4 regions of the Paenibacillus jiangxiensis genome follow, and region 2 is predicted to be linked to each of the others. Evidence: riboswitches for the same ligand, from Rfam matches in the RefSeq annotation. Region 2 holds a riboswitch; each other region holds the start of a gene.
What was found. Region 2 has a riboswitch for cyclic di-AMP ahead of ACI1P2_RS09030 (hypothetical protein). Riboswitches for the same ligand answer to the same signal wherever they lie in the genome.

Region 1 (4,213 bases), on a different contig from region 2:
CCTCCGGGCCAAAGGCGAACGCTTCGCTTTTCCGGAATTGCTTCGTCTTCTCCGCTGATTCGTGCATATCCCCTTTTTCAAAAAGAATAAATAAAAGGTCAAGGACAAAGACCATCCTTGACTTTTTTGCCAGTGAAAAGAGAGGGAATGACTTCTAACAAAATAAAGCATTCTCTGTATAATAGACAGGATGATTACCGATTAACCACTTCTTCTTCAAAACGTCCGATATTATCGTTTGTGCCGATGATGACCATGATGTCATCGCAGTGCACCTTATCCATTGCCGTAGGCGCAATCAGCACCCCGTTGCTGGTGTGAATAGCCACGATGCTGCAGCCGAATCGGGTCCGCGTATTGAGCTCGGACAGCGTTTTTCCATCCAGGCATGCCGGCACGTTCAGTTCCGCGATCGTGTAGTCCTTGGAAAGCTGCAGATAATCAAGCAGATTGGGGGTGACCAGCTGGTGGGCGACCCGTATGCCCATATCCCGCTCCGGGTATACAATGCGGTCTACCCCCAGCTTTTCCAGCGCCCTTCCGTGCAGCTTGGAGATCGCTTTGGCCACCACCGTCTTGATGCCCAGTTCCTTCAATAAAATGGTGGCGAGAATGCTCATCTGGATATCATCTCCGATGGCCACGATGCCGCAATCCATATTGCGGACCCCGATGGAGCGGAGCAGCTGCTCATCGGTTGCATCACCGGCCACCGCATGGGTCAGATGCTCGCTCATTTCCTCCACGACATCTTCATCCCTGTCGATGCCGAGCACCTCGCATCCCATTTCCATAAGCTGCAATCCCAGGCTGGAGCCAAAACGTCCCAAACCGATAATCACGAACTGCTGAGTCTTCATTGCTGATCTGTAACTCCCTTATCCTATAATCATTTTGCCTTCCGGGTGACGGTAAAGCTCTTTGTCCTGTTTTTTCCCCAAAGCGTACGCGAGCGTGATCGGCCCAAGCCTGCCCGCAAACATCGTGAAGCTGATCATTATTTTGCCGATCACCGTCAAATCAGGCGTCAGCCCCATCGAAAGTCCAACCGTGCCAAAAGCGGAGGTTGTTTCAAACAAAATCATCAAGAAATGATGATCCTCAGTAGTTGTCAATATCATCGTGACGGCAATGACGAGAAAAAGGGCGAGCAGCGTGATCGTAAGTGCCTTCAGAATACGCTCCTGCGCCAGCCGATAACGATAGATCACGACATCTTCCCTGCCGCGCACCATAGACACCACAGCTCCCGCCAGGATCGTAAAAGTCGTCGTTTTAATACCGCCGCCTGTTGAGCCCGGAGAAGCACCGATAAACATCAATATAATAATGAAAAACTGCGTGGCCTGACGGAGTCCGGCGATATCCAGCGTATTGGCGCCAGCCGTGCGCGGCGTAACGGACTGAAAAAGCGAAGCCAGAATTTTGCCTGACCATGGCAGGCTGCCGAGCGTCCTTGGATTTGTGAATTCGAAGACGAAAATGACCAAGGCCCCGGTAACAATAAGCACTGCTGTCATCGTAAGCACAACTTTGGTATGCAGGGACAACTTTCTTTTCTTGCGGTACCCCACCAGATCCGACATGACCACAAAACCGATACCGCCTGTAACGATCAAAAACATGGCTGTAAAATTGACAACCGGATCATTCACATACAACGTCAAGCTGCGGAATTCGCCGAACAGGTCAAAACCCGCATTGTTGAACATCGAAATGGAATGCCATACGCCAAAGTAAATAGCTCTGCCCACAGGCATATCAAAGGACCAGCGGACCGCGAACACCACGGCGCACACCGCTTCTATGATGAGCGAGTACAGCAGCACCTTGCGGATCAGGGCGACGATGCCCTCCATGGAGGTCTGATTCATCGCTTCCTGGAGAATGAGCCGTTCTTTCAGTGAAATTCTGCGTTTGAACACGAGAGCTACCAAGGTGGCCATCGTCATGAAGCCAAGACCACCGATCTGGATTAACAGCACGATGACGACCTGACCGAATACAGTAAAATGTGTGCCTGTATCCACTACGACCAGACCGGTCACGCAAGTGGCCGACGTCGCGGTGAACAAGGCGTCAATAAACGGCAGCGGCACCCCCGACGTATTGGATATGGGCAGCATAAGCAGCCCTGCTCCGAGCAAAATAATAAGGGCAAAACCACTCACAAGAATGCGCGGAGGAGAAAGAGCAAGCCACTTTAGTTTTGGAATTATCATTCTACACCCCTAGAAAAAGTCAATAAAAAAGACACCGGAAAACCGAGTGCCCTGACCAGGTTCCTGCTGCAGCCTACGAGGTTAGCTGACGGATTCGGACCGCAGAATTGTCCTATTCGGACCCGGCCATGACCAGGCACGAAATTCACCCCAATTTAATGGTTCCCCCGTTTTCATAATGAAATTCGGCATTTATGCAATTGCAAACAAATTATAAACCTTCTCCCTGGACATCACAAAAGAAGCTTTTCATGAAAAAGACTCAAATAACGCCAATTCAGTGCAAAAGATGCTGTCCTGCTGCAAGGAATCCTACATTATTGTATTCTTTCATCTTTTTCATCGTATTTGCACACGCTTATGAAGCGGTTGGCGGTCAACAGAACACTATGTTATCTTAAAATGGTCCAGATGAAGGAGGTATTAAATGAATCCCATAGGAAAACCGGTTAAATTAACCGCTGATTTCAAAAAGCTGAGCATCCTGGGCATCATCGGCCTCGCCGTGTTTCTGCTGCTGCAGGTGCTGCTGCCGGTGCTCGCATCCTTAAACCAGAATCAGCCGGGGGATGTAATCAGCAAACAGCAGGCAGTAGAGAGCGCTGAAGCTTTTGCAAAGTCCGTTTTAGGCTACGAAGGCTCAGCGGAAGAAATTCCGGCCCCGGCCTATGAAGCACAATCCGAGCTGTACGGTTATCTTTCCAGGGAGCAGCTGCTTCCCGAATACAACCGGGTGTGGAGCGGCAAATATCCTTATGAATTTTACCGGGTCAGTCTTCCCGACCCGGCTCAGGATCGAACCGTGATGGTTGATGTGGGGCTGCAGACGGGAAAACCTGCCGGTTTTATTATCCAAATGAGCGACGGATTTTATAACAGCACCGAAGCCCTCCCTGAGGGGGAAACCCGAAGCGGGCTGCTGCGGACGTACGAAGCGGGCCTGTCGCTTGCAGATAAAGAGGCATTGGCAGCGCCCGTGCTGAAGCAGATGGGATATAACACGGAAAATCTGACAGTGGAGAGCCGCGAAGACGAACCAGGGCTCACCTATTCGGATAAAGGAAGCATGATCGGGGATGCCGCGCTTCAGATCAGGTTGACGTTTGAAAACGGGGAAGTCCGTTCCCTGGGGTCCTCCTTTGCCGTGCCTCCTTCCCAAACGGAATATGTGGATCAGCAGACAAAGCTTGCGAACCTTCTGTATTATATTGGCTATATGCTGTTTTCCTTTGTACTCGGCGTGCTTGCCGTGGTGTATAGCAGCTTGACCCGGCGTCATACCTCGTTTACCCGCGGCATTGTTCTGAGCTTCGTTTATTTTGCCATTTCGGTGCTGACCCTGTTCAACATGATGCCTTATTTGCAGGCCCAATCCGCCAACAGAGACGCTTTGATCTTCGGCATCGGACTGCAAATCATCTTTAACCTGATGATGGGGGTTATTATTTATTTCTCCTTTGTAGGAGGCAATGGGCTTTGGAAAAAGGCTGGCCTTAATCCGTGGCCGCGCGCCAAGGAGCCCGGATACGGCGTGTATGTGCTGCGCAGTATGGGCGCCGGATATCTGTGGGCTTTCATCCTGCTGGGGGTTCAGTCCGTCATCTTTGTCATTCTCAACCTGCTGATCGGCAGCTGGTCCACCATAGATGAAACGCAGTCGCCGTATAATATGGTCTATGCCTGGCTGTTGCCGATCATGGCATGGATGGCCGGAATCGGGGAAGAAGCGCTTTACAGGCTGTTCGGCATCCCGATGCTGAGAAAGATCGTGCGCAGCACGCTGGCCGCAAGCGCCATCAGCTCCCTGATCTGGGCGTTCGGGCATACCTTGTATCCGATTTACCCTGTTATTACCCGTCCGATCGAGCTGCTGTTCCTTGGCCTGATTTTCAGCTTTATTTTCCTGAGATACGGCTTTATTACCGCAATGTTCAGTCATGTCGTGTTCGACAGCATTCTCATGGGAATCAGTCTGATGTCGATGGGAGATC
Region 2 (4,213 bases):
GGGCTTTTTAACAGCCAACGAGCCTACAACTGCCAGCATCGTAACCATTGAGAAATAGCGTCCCAGATACATAATGATTCCTGTCGCAATATTCCAGAAAGGCGTATTGTCGCCAAGTCCTTCGAAGCCGGAGCCATTATTCGCGGCTGAGGACGTAAATTCATACAAGGCCTGTGTCAGCCCGTGAAATCCGGGATTCGAGATCGTATCCGGATTCGTGCTCAGAGCAAGCGCCGTCGGGGCAAGGATCAGCAGCGGCTGGATCAGCAGCGTGACCGCGATCAGCTTCATCTCCCGTCCTTCAATCTTCTTGCCAAGGAACTCCGGCGTCCGCCCAACCATGAGACCGGACAAAAATACACCGATCATCGCATACATCAGAACGTTGATGAAGCCTACTCCTACACCGCCGAACACCGTGTTCAGCATCATATTTGCGAGCGTGATCAATCCGGCAATCGGCGTCAAGGTGTCATGCATCGTATTGACGGCTCCCGTCTCCGATGCTGTCGTAACCACGGAATACAGGGAGGATTGCACCGTCCCGAAGCGGACCTCCTTGCCTTCCATGCTGCCTTGTTCATGCTGGATTCCCATGGCATTCAGTGCAGGATTGCCGGCATTCTCCGAGCTCAGTGAAACCCCCAGCATAACAATAAAGAGCATCGCCATCGACACGAACAGAACACGCCCCTGCTTGGCGTTGCCGACCATTTTGCCATACGTAAAAGGAAGTGCAGTCACAAGCAGCATCATAATCACCATCTGCAGTACATTGCTGATAGCGTCAGGGTTCTCGAACGGATGCGCCGAGTTGACTCCGACAAATCCTCCACCGTTATTCCCCAATTCCTTAATAGATAAGAATGACCCGATTGGACCACGCGCAATCTCCTGCACCTGCCCGCCAATCGTATGCGCTACAGCCGTGGCATCCAGCGTCTGCGGCACGCCAAGCGTGATAAAAATCAACGCAGCAACAAAGGCAATGGGCAAATAGATACGAATGATCGCGCGGACCAGGTCCACAAAGAAGTTGCCGAGCGGCTTGCCCGCAAGTCCTCTGATCACGGCGATGCCAACCGCAAGCCCCGTAGCCGGGCTCGTAAACATCATAAATACGATGGCTGCCATCTGCGAGAAATAGGAAAGCCCGCTTTCCCCGCTGTAATGCTGCAGATTCGTATTGGTCATAAAGCTTATCGCCGTATTAAAGGCAAGCGTCGGCTCCATATTCTCAATACCGCTCGGGTTCAGCGGCAGAAACTTTTGCACCCGGAAAATCAAATATACCAAAAGAATCATAACCAGATTGCTGAGCACAACGGACAGCGCATATTGCTTCCAGGACTGATTGTCCCGACGGATGCCGCCAAGCGCATAGATTGGCTTCTCGATCCACCCGAACCATTTATCCAATCTGGACGATTCATAGTTAAATACCCGGGCCAAATAAAGACCCATTGGACGCGCCAGCAACAGCACCAGCAGCAGCGTCCCCCCGATAGACAAAACAGCGAACATAACGTTTGAACTCCTTCCTCTACAGACCCATTAGAATTTTTCCGGATTCAGCAGCACGTAAGTCAGGTACACGCCAACCAGAAGAACCACGATACCGAGCAGCCACATCATGAGCGGTCACTTCCTTCCTCCGCCACCTTGCCGGCCCAGGCCAGTAATCCAACCATCATCAAAGTTAACAGAATCAAAGAAACTACCATTACGATATCCAGCATGTATTCTCAACCTCCCACTATCATTGACCGACAGCAATGCCCTGACGGCCGTGTACTGCAAATTCGCGAATCCTGTTTTCGAGTTTTCATAGAGTGCCTCCTGTGGCAGAAATTCATTCTTTCGGGTAGAAGTTATCCTCAGCACAGAGCAATGATAATACGGTTCGGTATAAAAATGGGGTTAAGATCTCGGCAGGAGGCGTAAAAAAAGTGTAAAAATGAAAAAGGCCTGCTTTACATCCTCAATCATCAGGACTATTATGATTTTCAGTTCGAATGGAAAGATACGCGCAGTGTTGTAATCGCTGAATTTCCGTAAACGGGAAGCGGGGGAACCGGAACGGCTTAACCAGCCTTGGGGTGAATCATGAATTGAAATTCATGTAGGGCTACTCTCCGCCCGAATCCGACAGCTAACCTCGTAAGCGTCCGAGACCTGAATGAAAGGAAATGAAACATGGAGGATTACACGATACACTATCAGCTTCAACCCTTGATGAGCATGAAAGGAAACTTCATGACCGAGGCACGTATTACAGGGATTCAGCTTTTCGAGTTTGACATTGATACCTGTTACCAGAGAGGAAGGGGAAGGTTAAGAGGCTGCCGCTATGGATTGCTGCAGATCAACTGTGGTACCTACACTGGCTGGGGAGAATGCGTGATGTCGGTAAATGACAGAAGCTTTAATATTGTCAAATGGGCATCTTTTCTGCACAGCTTGAAGGGAATGACCATTCAAGAAGCACTTATCACCACTGGACTGCACCGGATTTTATGGGGAGAAAACAAGGCGGATATGACCCAAACCGCTTTGCTTGATCTCTGCGCCCGTATGGAAAACAAGTTTATCGCCGCAGAAATCCTGATACGCACAAGTACACGGCATCTAATGGAGAATTCGAATATACGAGTCAACAGGAATCGCATACATCATATTCATCCTGGCGACAAAAACACCTTGATTGAAACCATGGCTTACGCTAAACTCCTGTGGCTTCAGGGCTATCCGCTGGAAATCCACAAGGATCACCTGATCGGTCCCGCCTGTTCTGCTTTAAAGCTGCTGTCCAGTGCCCTGAAGGTGAAGTGGATGGAGAATGAGGTGGATCATGAGCCTGCGTCTTTGCGAAATATCGTCACACACACGGTTGGCACAGGGTTTGACCCGGACTCTGAAGAGTTGTTTCAAAAATCAAGCGCTTATTATAGTGCCTTAATTTAAGAGTCTAATAGCAACCCTCTATATTTCCAGAATCAATCCATAGCAAAAAAGGCTCTGCTATTCTTGCGCCAGCAGAGCCCTTTACATCTCAATATCATCACTTTATGTCTGGTATGTCTGATATCTCCTTACCGTCTCAATGACGGGATTGACTGCAGTCCGACATATTTATTGCGGCAAACGCACCTCGAAGACCGTGCGGATTACATCGCTCTGAACGGAAATGGTTCCAGCATGCCGCTCGACAATATTTTTCGCAATGAACAAGCCCAGGCCAGTGCCTCCCTCTTGATGTGTCCTGGCTTTGTCCCCGGTATAGAACATATCAAAAAGATGGGGCAAATCTTCCGGGGGAATCGAATCGCCATAATTCACCACCTGGACAACCGCTTCTCCTGCGTCAAACTTACAGATCATATCTATAAACTGACCGTCTCGCCCGTAACGGGCGGCATTTGCCAGCAGATTTTCAAACACACGGGCCAGCAGCTCTCCGTCCCCTAAAAGCTGCACATGCGGAACGAGCGTCAATCTGGCCGTCAGATGATTTTTTTCAAAGACAGGATATAACTCTTCGTTTAATTGAGTGAGCAGCTCGCTAAGGTCAATTGGTTTCTTATCAAGGGTGAGCAAGCCGTAGTTCATTCGCGTAATTTCAAATAATTCATCAATCAGACGCTCCAGGCGCTGCGATTTCGTGAAGGCAATGGTCGTATAATGCTTCACCTGCTCCGCCGTCAGCTGATCGTTTTGCAGAATAAAATCCAGGTAACCCAGGACAGACGTCAACGGCGTACGCAAATCATGGGCCAAATTCAGGACCAGCTGATCCTTGCTGCTTTCGGCAAAATCCCCTCGTTCCACCGCCTGCTGCAGCTTTTCACTGGCCAGATTGATGTCCGCCGCGATCATCCCCAGCTCGTCATTTGATGAAATAAACACACGGCTTTTAAAATCACCATTGGCAAGCCGATGAATCCCTGTTGAGATTTCGCGAAAGTATTTGGCATAAGGCTTGGTCAACAAAAAGAAAAACAAGATCGCAAGCGGTATAAAAAAGATTAAAAAGAAATTCAGATCTCCGAAGTCGCGGATCATTTGGCGATAATGAGCCAGCGGATCCTCGTATCGAACCGTTCTATAATAATAGATCTGCAGAGCTTTATAGATCGCATAAGTGATCAAACCCGCCAAAAGCATGCTTAGCCCTAATAAATAGAGCATTCTAAACCTGAAGCTTCGGGTGATT
Region 3 (4,213 bases), on a different contig from region 2:
GGATATCGCCCAGTGTGGCGCGCTCATCCCCCCAGGCGATATTCTCGCGGATCGTTCCCGAGAACAACAACACCTCCTGCGGCACATAACCGATGGCATCCCGCAGTTGCCTCACATCAAGCTGCTTCGCGTCCATGCCGTCGATCAATACGACGCCTTCCGTCTCCTCATACAGCCTGGGAATCAGTTGAACAAGCGAAGACTTGCCCGAACCGGTCGCCCCCATGATCGCCACCCGCTCGCCCGGCCGCACCTGGAATGAAATATCCTCCAGAACAGGGGCGCTGCCTTCCGAGTAACGGAACCCAACGTTGTGGAACTCCACCTGTCCCTGAACGGGCCTCACTTCTCGCGTGTTGTTCGCATATCCTGAAGCGCTGTCTTCCGCTGCCAGCACCTCACCAATCCGCTGTGCCGATGCTCCGGCACGGGAATAGGTAACCACAATCCAGGACAGTGCCGACAACGCGCCGATCGTCCTTAGCGCATAGTTGACAACTGCAACAACTTCGCCGACTGAAGCCTCACCTGCGGCAATATCCACCCTTCCGTTCCACAGCACCGCTATAATGGCCAGGTTCATCAGCAGCAAAATGAACGGCATTGTCGTTTCTGTCAGCCGCAGCGCACGAACGGTGCCCTTCATCAATTCTCCGCTAAGACGGGAGAAACGCCCGATTTCATGCCCCATGCGCACAAATACCCGAATCAGCCGGATCGCGGTCAGATTTTCCTGAATAGAGCCGTTGACGCTGTCCAGCCGGCGCTGCACGCCGCGGAACAAAGCCGATGCTTTCTTCATTACAAGGTATAGAAACACCAGCAGTACAGGAACAGTAACCGTCAGAAGCAGCCCAAGCTTGACGTTGACCACGAGCGACATGATGACACTGCCCAAAACAAGCAGCGGCACACGGGACATAAAGCGAAGGCTCATGAAAATGGTATCCTGGAGCTGCGATACATCGCCAGTAAGGCGGGTGATCAGCGATGAGACCGCGAACCGGCTGAACAGCGCATAGGAAAAAGACTGCACCATCACGTAAAGTCTGCTCCGCAAATCATAAGCAAATCCCTGGCTGGCATGTGACGCATAAAATGTGCCAATGATGCCGGCGGCAAATGCGACGGCTGCCCCTGCCAAAAGAAAGCCGCCCCACAGCCAGACGGCCTGCAGATTGCCCGTCCGAATACCGTCATCGATAATTCTGGAAATGATCCACGGCTGAAGCAGCTCAACCGACAGCTCCACCAGCATCATGAAAATAGCAACAATTGAGGCGAGGCGGTACTTTTTCAGAAATGCAAATATGTATGCCATATCCCCCTCCGATTAGCACGGTCCGCCGTCCAGCCTGAGCTTTAGCGACCCCGCCGCTTAGTCCGCACCGTTAATACGTACATTGTAACAAACATATTACCGGCATCCATCTCTAAGTCCGTTCAAGATAAAACCGACTTCTCCTGTCTTGGTATAAATCACATGGTCCGCGCCCATCCGCTGGTAAACACCCCTCGGATGCATCAGCTGCCGGGTAATGACATGAATCTCCCGTTCTGTCCATGACCTGCAGATTTGCAGATAGCGGCAGGTAAGATTGAGACTGCTCTCAAATATGAAAATACAGCCCACCGTCATTTTGGGAATGACCCACTTCTCCGTCATGGACGTATCGATCCGAAGAATTTGCTCCACCCCCTGCTTCTCAAAATGCTTCTCTTCTGCGGTGCTGTTCGTCAGAACCGCAAAGGGCAAATGGTGATGCTGCAGCAGCTTCACAAATTTTCGGCCGTCGTTGTTAGGAGCAACAACGAGAATGGTCTCGGTTTGCATTCAGATCCTCCTCGATATTCGGGCAGCAAAGATACAAAAAAAGAAGCCAGGGCGTCCAAGTAGCTTCCCGCGGCTTCTCCCAAGGTCCATATGCCAATAAAGCATGGACTGGATATTAGTCGGTTTGCTGCCTCTCCCTGTACGCTTATGAGGTTAGCTGTCGGATTCGGGCGAGAGAGTCGCCCTACGCGTCCGAGACCTTGGAATCTCCTCCGCGATTCACCCCTGCAAGCCATATCTGTTCCGCCTTTCCTGCCGGAATCAGTCGGCCGCTTTGGTTCCCCCATTTTCCGCTCTGTGCGAAAATTCAGCGGTAAAAGCAAAATTATCATATAAAAAAAATCAAATTACGATTTGAATCATACACCCGCCCGGCTTATAGTGTAAAGACTTGTTATTCCCGATTCTTTCAAAAATTTGCTTTAATCAAAGGCTGTCAAAGCAGCCTGTTAAGGCGCCACTATACCAAAAGTGTTAATAGCCACTATAACCATCGGAAAATACGGTTGGACGGCTTCAGTATTCTAACTGAATTTTACTACCATCGTAGGTGCAAGTAGTTTAATATTAACGAGAACTTCTCAGTTCAAAGTTCGAAAAAAGATGACGAATGAAATTGATCCATCTTCTTAAAGGAGTGATGTGGTATGAGAAATTACCGATGTCAAATTGATGCTGTGCCGAAAAAGTCTTCCAAGTAGGGGAGCACGTACAGGGTTCCCCTGAATACAAGGAGGAGTCCAGTATTGATTACATTACAAACCATATCCAAGAGTAATTGGGAAGAATGTGCCTATCTAAAACCAAAACCGGAACAAGAAAGGTTTATGGCTGCAAATCTTTACTCGATTGCAGAGGCGCAATTTTTAGAAGGATTTGTAACAAAGGCGATTTACAAAGATGATGTAATGATTGGATTTACAATGTATGGACCAGATCCTGAGGATGGGAACAACTGGATTTACCGTTTTATGATTGACGAAAGATTCCAAGGACAAGGCCATGGTTATAAAGCTATGTTGCTGGTTATTGATGAGATAAGAAAAAGCAATAACAGAACTGAGGTTATAATGCTTGGCTACAATCCAGATAATGAAGAAGCCAGACTGCTATACACAAAATCAGGCTTTAGAGAAGTGGGACCAGCTCCTTGGGGGGAAATACTTGCAAAGTATAGTTTTGAATAACTTATCTGATTGCAATTATGAATATTATGCTGCATGAACTGAAGCCTTGACTGTATTAAACCGCCCTTTACTGGGCGGTTTATCTTTTGACCGAAAAGTTTCGTAAAATTATTGCTTCACATCACTTTTCATTTTGTCCAATAAACAACTTTGCATACCGGGTGAGACTCCATGCAGCCCGCTGCGAAATCTGCTCCTCCTTTTTGTTTCCGCCGATCTGGGAAATGAACTTCTCCATCAAACTTGCAGCCTTGCCCGTATTCCCTTGCTCCAATTGTTTTTGCGCCTGCTTCAGGGTGCTGTTCAGACGGGAAGCGAGATCGCCCTTCACTTCTTTGGCCGCACGGTACTGATCGAGCGCGGTCTGCAGACCATTCAGCGCGGCGGGCGCATGGAAGACGGGAACCGGCACCTCCGCCCAATCCGTGTCTGAAGCAAAATAGAAGCTGGTATATGACGGCTGGTTGTAGGCCGTATTTTGCCGTGCCACACCGGTCCGGTACTGCGGATCATGCATAAGCGTGTACAGCTTGCGGTCCGTTACTTCCGTGCTCAAATAAATCCGGATCGCCGAGCTGTCCGCCTTGCGGACAAGCATTTCTTCTCTCCAATCCCCGAAAATATCCGCCACAAGCGAAGGTGTGCCTTTGGTATAGTTGTTGGTCAAGGTTCCATCCGCTGTCAGCAGGACGCCGCGCTTCCAGTCTTCGATCACCGGCGTGACGTCAATCGCCCCGTTCACAATTTGCGTTGTCATATCCGCGGCCCATTTGATGTTCATATTGGTGCCGGGCATGCTGCTGCTAAGCTGCTCGCCGGCGGCCGTCCACAGGCCGACCGCCCAGGTCTCCAGTCCCCTGTGCCTCGGCTCAATATCTCCCACCATACCGCGTCCCGTATCCTTGCCGGTGTATCCGCCATAAATGACCTCACCGGTGGCCGCATCCCGCAGGGAATAGCCGTAAGGAGCGTAGGTGCCGCCTTCATGGACCATGAAAATCTCCTGTCCCGGCCGGTCCGGGTCAATATCCGTGACATGCAGCGCGTCCCCGTGCCCCAGACGGGCGATCGTACCCGGCGCGGCGCTCTGCTCGGGCATCTCATCCATGGAGCTGTACAGCAGGCTGCCGTCATCATCCAGGGTGGCCGAGCCATAGACGATTTCATCCCTGCCGTCCTGATCAACATCCGC
Region 4 (4,213 bases), on a different contig from region 2:
AAAAAGGGTGGCGACGTGCCGGCAGTGCCCGTACAGATTACGTTCGAGGATAAAAGCAGCGTGCAGAAAACATGGGACGGCAAGCAGCAAAAGGTAACCTACCGTATTCAAAGCCGGTCCCCTGCAGTCTCGGTGGTCATTGATCCCCTTCATACGATCCCTCTGGAGAACAACCACCTGAATAACACACTGCTGGCCAAGCTGCCGGAGAAAACCGAAACGCGCTGGCTTCTGGGGATGACCAGGCTGGCTGAAGCTCTGATTGGAAGTCTGTCATGGTGAGGTGTCCGAGGTGATGAATTCTGTCAAAGAGGGTTGGACGCTCGTCCGCTTGCACTTTTTCATCGTAATTCTGCTGTTTATCTACCGTCTTGTCTGGGGAGTATTCAACTATAAATACACCGAGTCGGGGATCGTGCCCCTGCTGCTGCGTTATCCGGGAAGCGGGCAGAGCGAGCTCAATCAGACCTTATTCTGGATGGAGAGCCAAATTGCATTGACGCAAAATTCTTCCGTCCATCTGTATTTCTGGGTTCTGCTTGCGGTCATCATGCTGCGCATGCTGTTGACCCCTTTGGTCCGGGTGGGTGTGTATTACAGCCTGCACATGAAGAAAGAACAGGGGCGGCGCTCCTTTCTCATCGGCATCCGTCTGTTCTGGCGTTCGTCCCTTTTATATTACATGGTTGAAATCTGCCTTCTGCTGCTTCCCGGATACTGGATTATACCGCGTCTGCTGCAGACTCTGTCCGGTTCAATGAACGAGCCGCTCCTGGCTGCCGTCCGTCTTCTCCCCTACATCGCTTTATGGGGCGTTTTGGCCTGGCTCATCCGTCAATGCGTGATGTACATGCAGTTCGGAACGATCAGTGGGAGGGGCGCGTGGTTCTCGCTCGCCTGCTGCATGCGGCGAATCCTGCCCGGTATCGGAATATCCGCACTGCTCGGAGCATCCGTAATCGTCCTGCTCTCTATCTTTACCGCTTCGGCCTGGCTGTGGACAGGGCTGCTTGCACTCATTCTGCATCAGACCTACCATTTTATTTCTTCACTTTTTACAATATGGCATACGTCCGCACAGTATCATTTATGGAATACGGCCTGTGATTCGTTCGCCAAGGAGTAAATTGATGCCAACCCCTGCATTTCAGCGAATAAAAATATATTGATTTATCAAAAGTATAGGTTCATTCAATTACACTTAACATAGTGTTTTCGATCTTTTATGTCTCTGCTTGCTGCAGAGACTATTTTTTTGAAGTTTTTTGCTATGAAACATTTGCCAAACCATGCTGCCTTTGTTACAATAGTCGCAGTGAACTGATAGTAACAACTTTGTAATTATTGTTGTAACCTTTTTAGACAAACCATTCATGATTGTTCATACGCTTCAAGGTGCATATCTAAGTGAAGCCGAATTCCCGGCACCTGGGAAGCGGGGGAACCAGTTTTGGGTGAATTGATCTCGCAACAGAGGGATCATAGGGGAACCTTCTACCGAACCCTTAAGCTAACCTCGCAGGCATTGGAAGGGGTTTGTATTTTTTTGAAGAAGAAGCTAACCATCGCACTCATGAGTGCAGCAATCGCCTTCTCGGCGTTTTCGTTCGGCGCAGGAAGCGTATATGCGGACTCTAAAATGGACCAGATCATCCAGGATGCCAAAGGCACTTCTTATAGAGCAGGCGGCACAACGTTGAGCGGATTTGACTGTTCCGGATTTACAAGTTATGTATTTGAGAAGCTTGGTCTCGATCTTCCACGCCAATCCTCCTCCCAATTCGATATGGGAACCTCCGTTTCACGGGATGAAATGCGACCTGGCGATCTGGTATTCTTTAACACCAACGGAAGAGGAGTTTCACATGTAGGTATCTTTGTAGGGGACGGCAAGTTTGCCCACTCCTCCTCATCGCGTGGTGTTACCGTCAGCTCCTTGAACGAAAGCTACTACGCCAATCGGTATCTTGGTGCCAAACGTGTCATGAGCACATCCACTTACGAATCTGTTGCCCTTGACTAGAAATCATTACATCATTCATATGAACTTCAATAGCAGCTTCGATTCCGATTGGAATTGAAGCTGTTTTTATTGCCAAACAGGTTTAACTGGAGTACCATTTTTAAGTAGTAATGTGTAGGGGGAAAAGAATATGTCCGCCGGATCAACAAGCTATCAGGTCGTTCCGATGAGTGAAGAGCAGGCGGCTGCCATATGCGAGTGGAAATATGAACCGCCTTATGATATTTACGGCTGGCTCCCCTGGGAGCAAATGAAGGCTCTCGATATCGAATTCGCCAACCCGGAGCTGCGAAGCTCCCAATATGTCGCCGTATTGGCTGAGTCAGGCGATCTGTGCGGATTTGCCCAGTATTTCCCCATGGAAGGGGTGACCCGCCTTGGTCTAGGAATGCGTCCCGAGCTATGCGGTCATGGACATGGCGCGGAGTTTGTGAAGGCTATCGCTGAGGAAGCCAGGCGCCGTACGCCGCAAAATGAGATCGACCTCGAAGTCCTCGTCTGGAACAAACGGGCCATCAAAGCCTACCGGTCGGCAGGCTTTCGGATTACCGATACCTACGAGCGCCAGACTCCCGAAGGGATGAAGCCTTTTCATTGCATGGTCTACAAAAATGGTAAAGGTACAGACGATATACCAAACGCCCCGGATTCAGAGTAATTAACTCTAGACCAGGGCGTTTTTCCATTTAAACGCTTATTATGCTTAAGTTAAATTCGGCTGTAGGGTTAATCCTCCGAACGCATTCGCTCGAACGCTTCATTGTACTGCTGCGCTTCTTTTATATCTACTGCTGTGATCCCGCCTTCATCCCATGAGGTAAGACGCAGTGTGACCGTCTTGTAATCAATGGTGATAAACGGATGGTGATTGAATGCTTCCGAAATACCAGCTACCTCATCCACGAATGCGATTCCCCTCATAAAGCTGGAAAAGACATATTTTCGGACAATCCAGCGTCCCTCTTCAAGCTCCCAGCCCTCCAACCTCTCCAGATGAGCCTCTATTTCCTCTAATGTAAAAGGCATTGTAATTCCTACTCCTCTCCGTTATACGGAAGCCGTTCCTGATGTCTTTAGGGTCAGTGCCTATATCGTGTTTCATATTACCATGGCTTCGGTGAGAAATCCACATGGTTATGTTATACGAGCGACACGAAGGTCAGCTCCTCTTCTCCGATCAGAACATCGATCCGGTAGTGGTTCCGGTCATGAATGACGACTCCGCTGCCGACCGGAATAACCGGCTCTTCCCCAAGCGCATAAAAGAGATCCTCGGCCAGCGCCTCCTGAACCTCGACACGTTCCTCGCCGCCCAGACACTCCCATTCCTCTGCTTCCATTTCAAAAAAAAGGTAGCTGTCCGGAATACGCCCTACTGCAGCCGTTAACTCCTTAAGAATATGCTCATATTCCCTTCCATGCTTAACACCCATGCGAACTCTCCGCTCCTTATTCCAGATTGAATTCATGTTCTCAAAATTGTCATTAAACAGAGTTGTCTTCATTATACCGTGAAATCCCCCTTAAAAAAAAAGGGGCTTTTGTCGATAAATATGGTAATCCGTTTCATCAAAATGCGTTGGAGGGCAAGGATGTCCCCTGGCCGACCGGATGTTCTACCAATTTCTCATGGACGAGGTGTACAATGCAAATTTCAACAATTATAGGACTTGCACTCGGGCTCGTATCCCTGGTTGTCGGCATGATCCTCAAAGGGGCGCCTGTCGTCAATTTGGTCAATAACCCTGCTGCTTACATGATTATCTTTGTAGGCACAGCCGCCAGTGTATTCATGGCCTTCCCGATGTCGGATATGAAGAGAGTACCCAAGCTTTTCAAAATAATTTTCACTGAGCAAAAGCTGCCTGACCGCCAGCAATTGATCACTACTTTTATGGAGTGGGCGTCCATCACCCGTCGTGAAGGTCTTCTGGCCCTTGAACCCAAAGTGGAAGAGATCGACGACGCCTTTCTGCGCAGCGGGATGCGGATGATCATTGACGGCAATGATCAGGAATTCGTGCGTGATGTTCTTATGGAAGATATCAATGCCACGGAGGAAAGACACCGGGCCGGTGCGCAGATCTTTTCCCAAGCTGGCATGTATGCTCCGACACTGGGGGTGCTCGGGGCGGTCGTCGGTCTGATTGCGGCTCTTGCCGATCTCAGTGACATGGAGAAGCTCTCCCA

Region 1: another riboswitch for cyclic di-AMP. It lies ahead of ACI1P2_RS20630 (TrkH family potassium uptake protein); the one in region 2 lies ahead of ACI1P2_RS09030 (hypothetical protein).
Region 3: another riboswitch for cyclic di-AMP. It lies ahead of ACI1P2_RS01010 (hypothetical protein); the one in region 2 lies ahead of ACI1P2_RS09030 (hypothetical protein).
Region 4: another riboswitch for cyclic di-AMP. It lies ahead of ACI1P2_RS28640 (C40 family peptidase); the one in region 2 lies ahead of ACI1P2_RS09030 (hypothetical protein).

Annotation. Positions count from the first base shown of each region.
Region 1 is NZ_JBJURI010000023.1:7,363-11,575, forward strand. It holds gene ACI1P2_RS20625 (potassium channel family protein) at 195-860, opposite strand; gene ACI1P2_RS20630 (TrkH family potassium uptake protein) at 879-2,222, opposite strand; cyclic di-AMP (ydaO/yuaA leader) riboswitch at 2,278-2,423, opposite strand; gene ACI1P2_RS20635 (CPBP family intramembrane glutamic endopeptidase) at 2,650-4,213, shown strand, end outside.
Region 2 is NZ_JBJURI010000007.1:22,641-26,853, forward strand. It holds gene kdpA (potassium-transporting ATPase subunit KdpA) at 1-1,524, opposite strand, end outside; gene kdpF (K(+)-transporting ATPase subunit F) at 1,555-1,635, opposite strand; cyclic di-AMP (ydaO/yuaA leader) riboswitch at 2,033-2,182, shown strand; gene ACI1P2_RS09030 (hypothetical protein) at 2,236-2,964, shown strand; gene ACI1P2_RS09035 (sensor histidine kinase) at 3,133-4,213, opposite strand, start outside.
Region 3 is NZ_JBJURI010000001.1:216,010-220,222, forward strand. It holds gene ACI1P2_RS01005 (ABC transporter ATP-binding protein) at 1-1,321, opposite strand, end outside; gene ACI1P2_RS01010 (hypothetical protein) at 1,418-1,834, opposite strand; cyclic di-AMP (ydaO/yuaA leader) riboswitch at 1,963-2,157, opposite strand; gene ACI1P2_RS01015 (GNAT family N-acetyltransferase) at 2,581-3,021, shown strand; gene ACI1P2_RS01020 (rhamnogalacturonan lyase) at 3,143-4,213, opposite strand, start outside.
Region 4 is NZ_JBJURI010000043.1:25,783-29,995, forward strand. It holds gene ACI1P2_RS28630 (M1 family metallopeptidase) at 1-282, shown strand, start outside; gene ACI1P2_RS28635 (hypothetical protein) at 296-1,126, shown strand; cyclic di-AMP (ydaO/yuaA leader) riboswitch at 1,402-1,540, shown strand; gene ACI1P2_RS28640 (C40 family peptidase) at 1,547-2,023, shown strand; gene ACI1P2_RS28645 (GNAT family N-acetyltransferase) at 2,154-2,681, shown strand; gene ACI1P2_RS28650 (4a-hydroxytetrahydrobiopterin dehydratase) at 2,750-3,049, opposite strand; gene ACI1P2_RS28655 (hypothetical protein) at 3,163-3,456, opposite strand; gene motA (flagellar motor stator protein MotA) at 3,669-4,213, shown strand, end outside.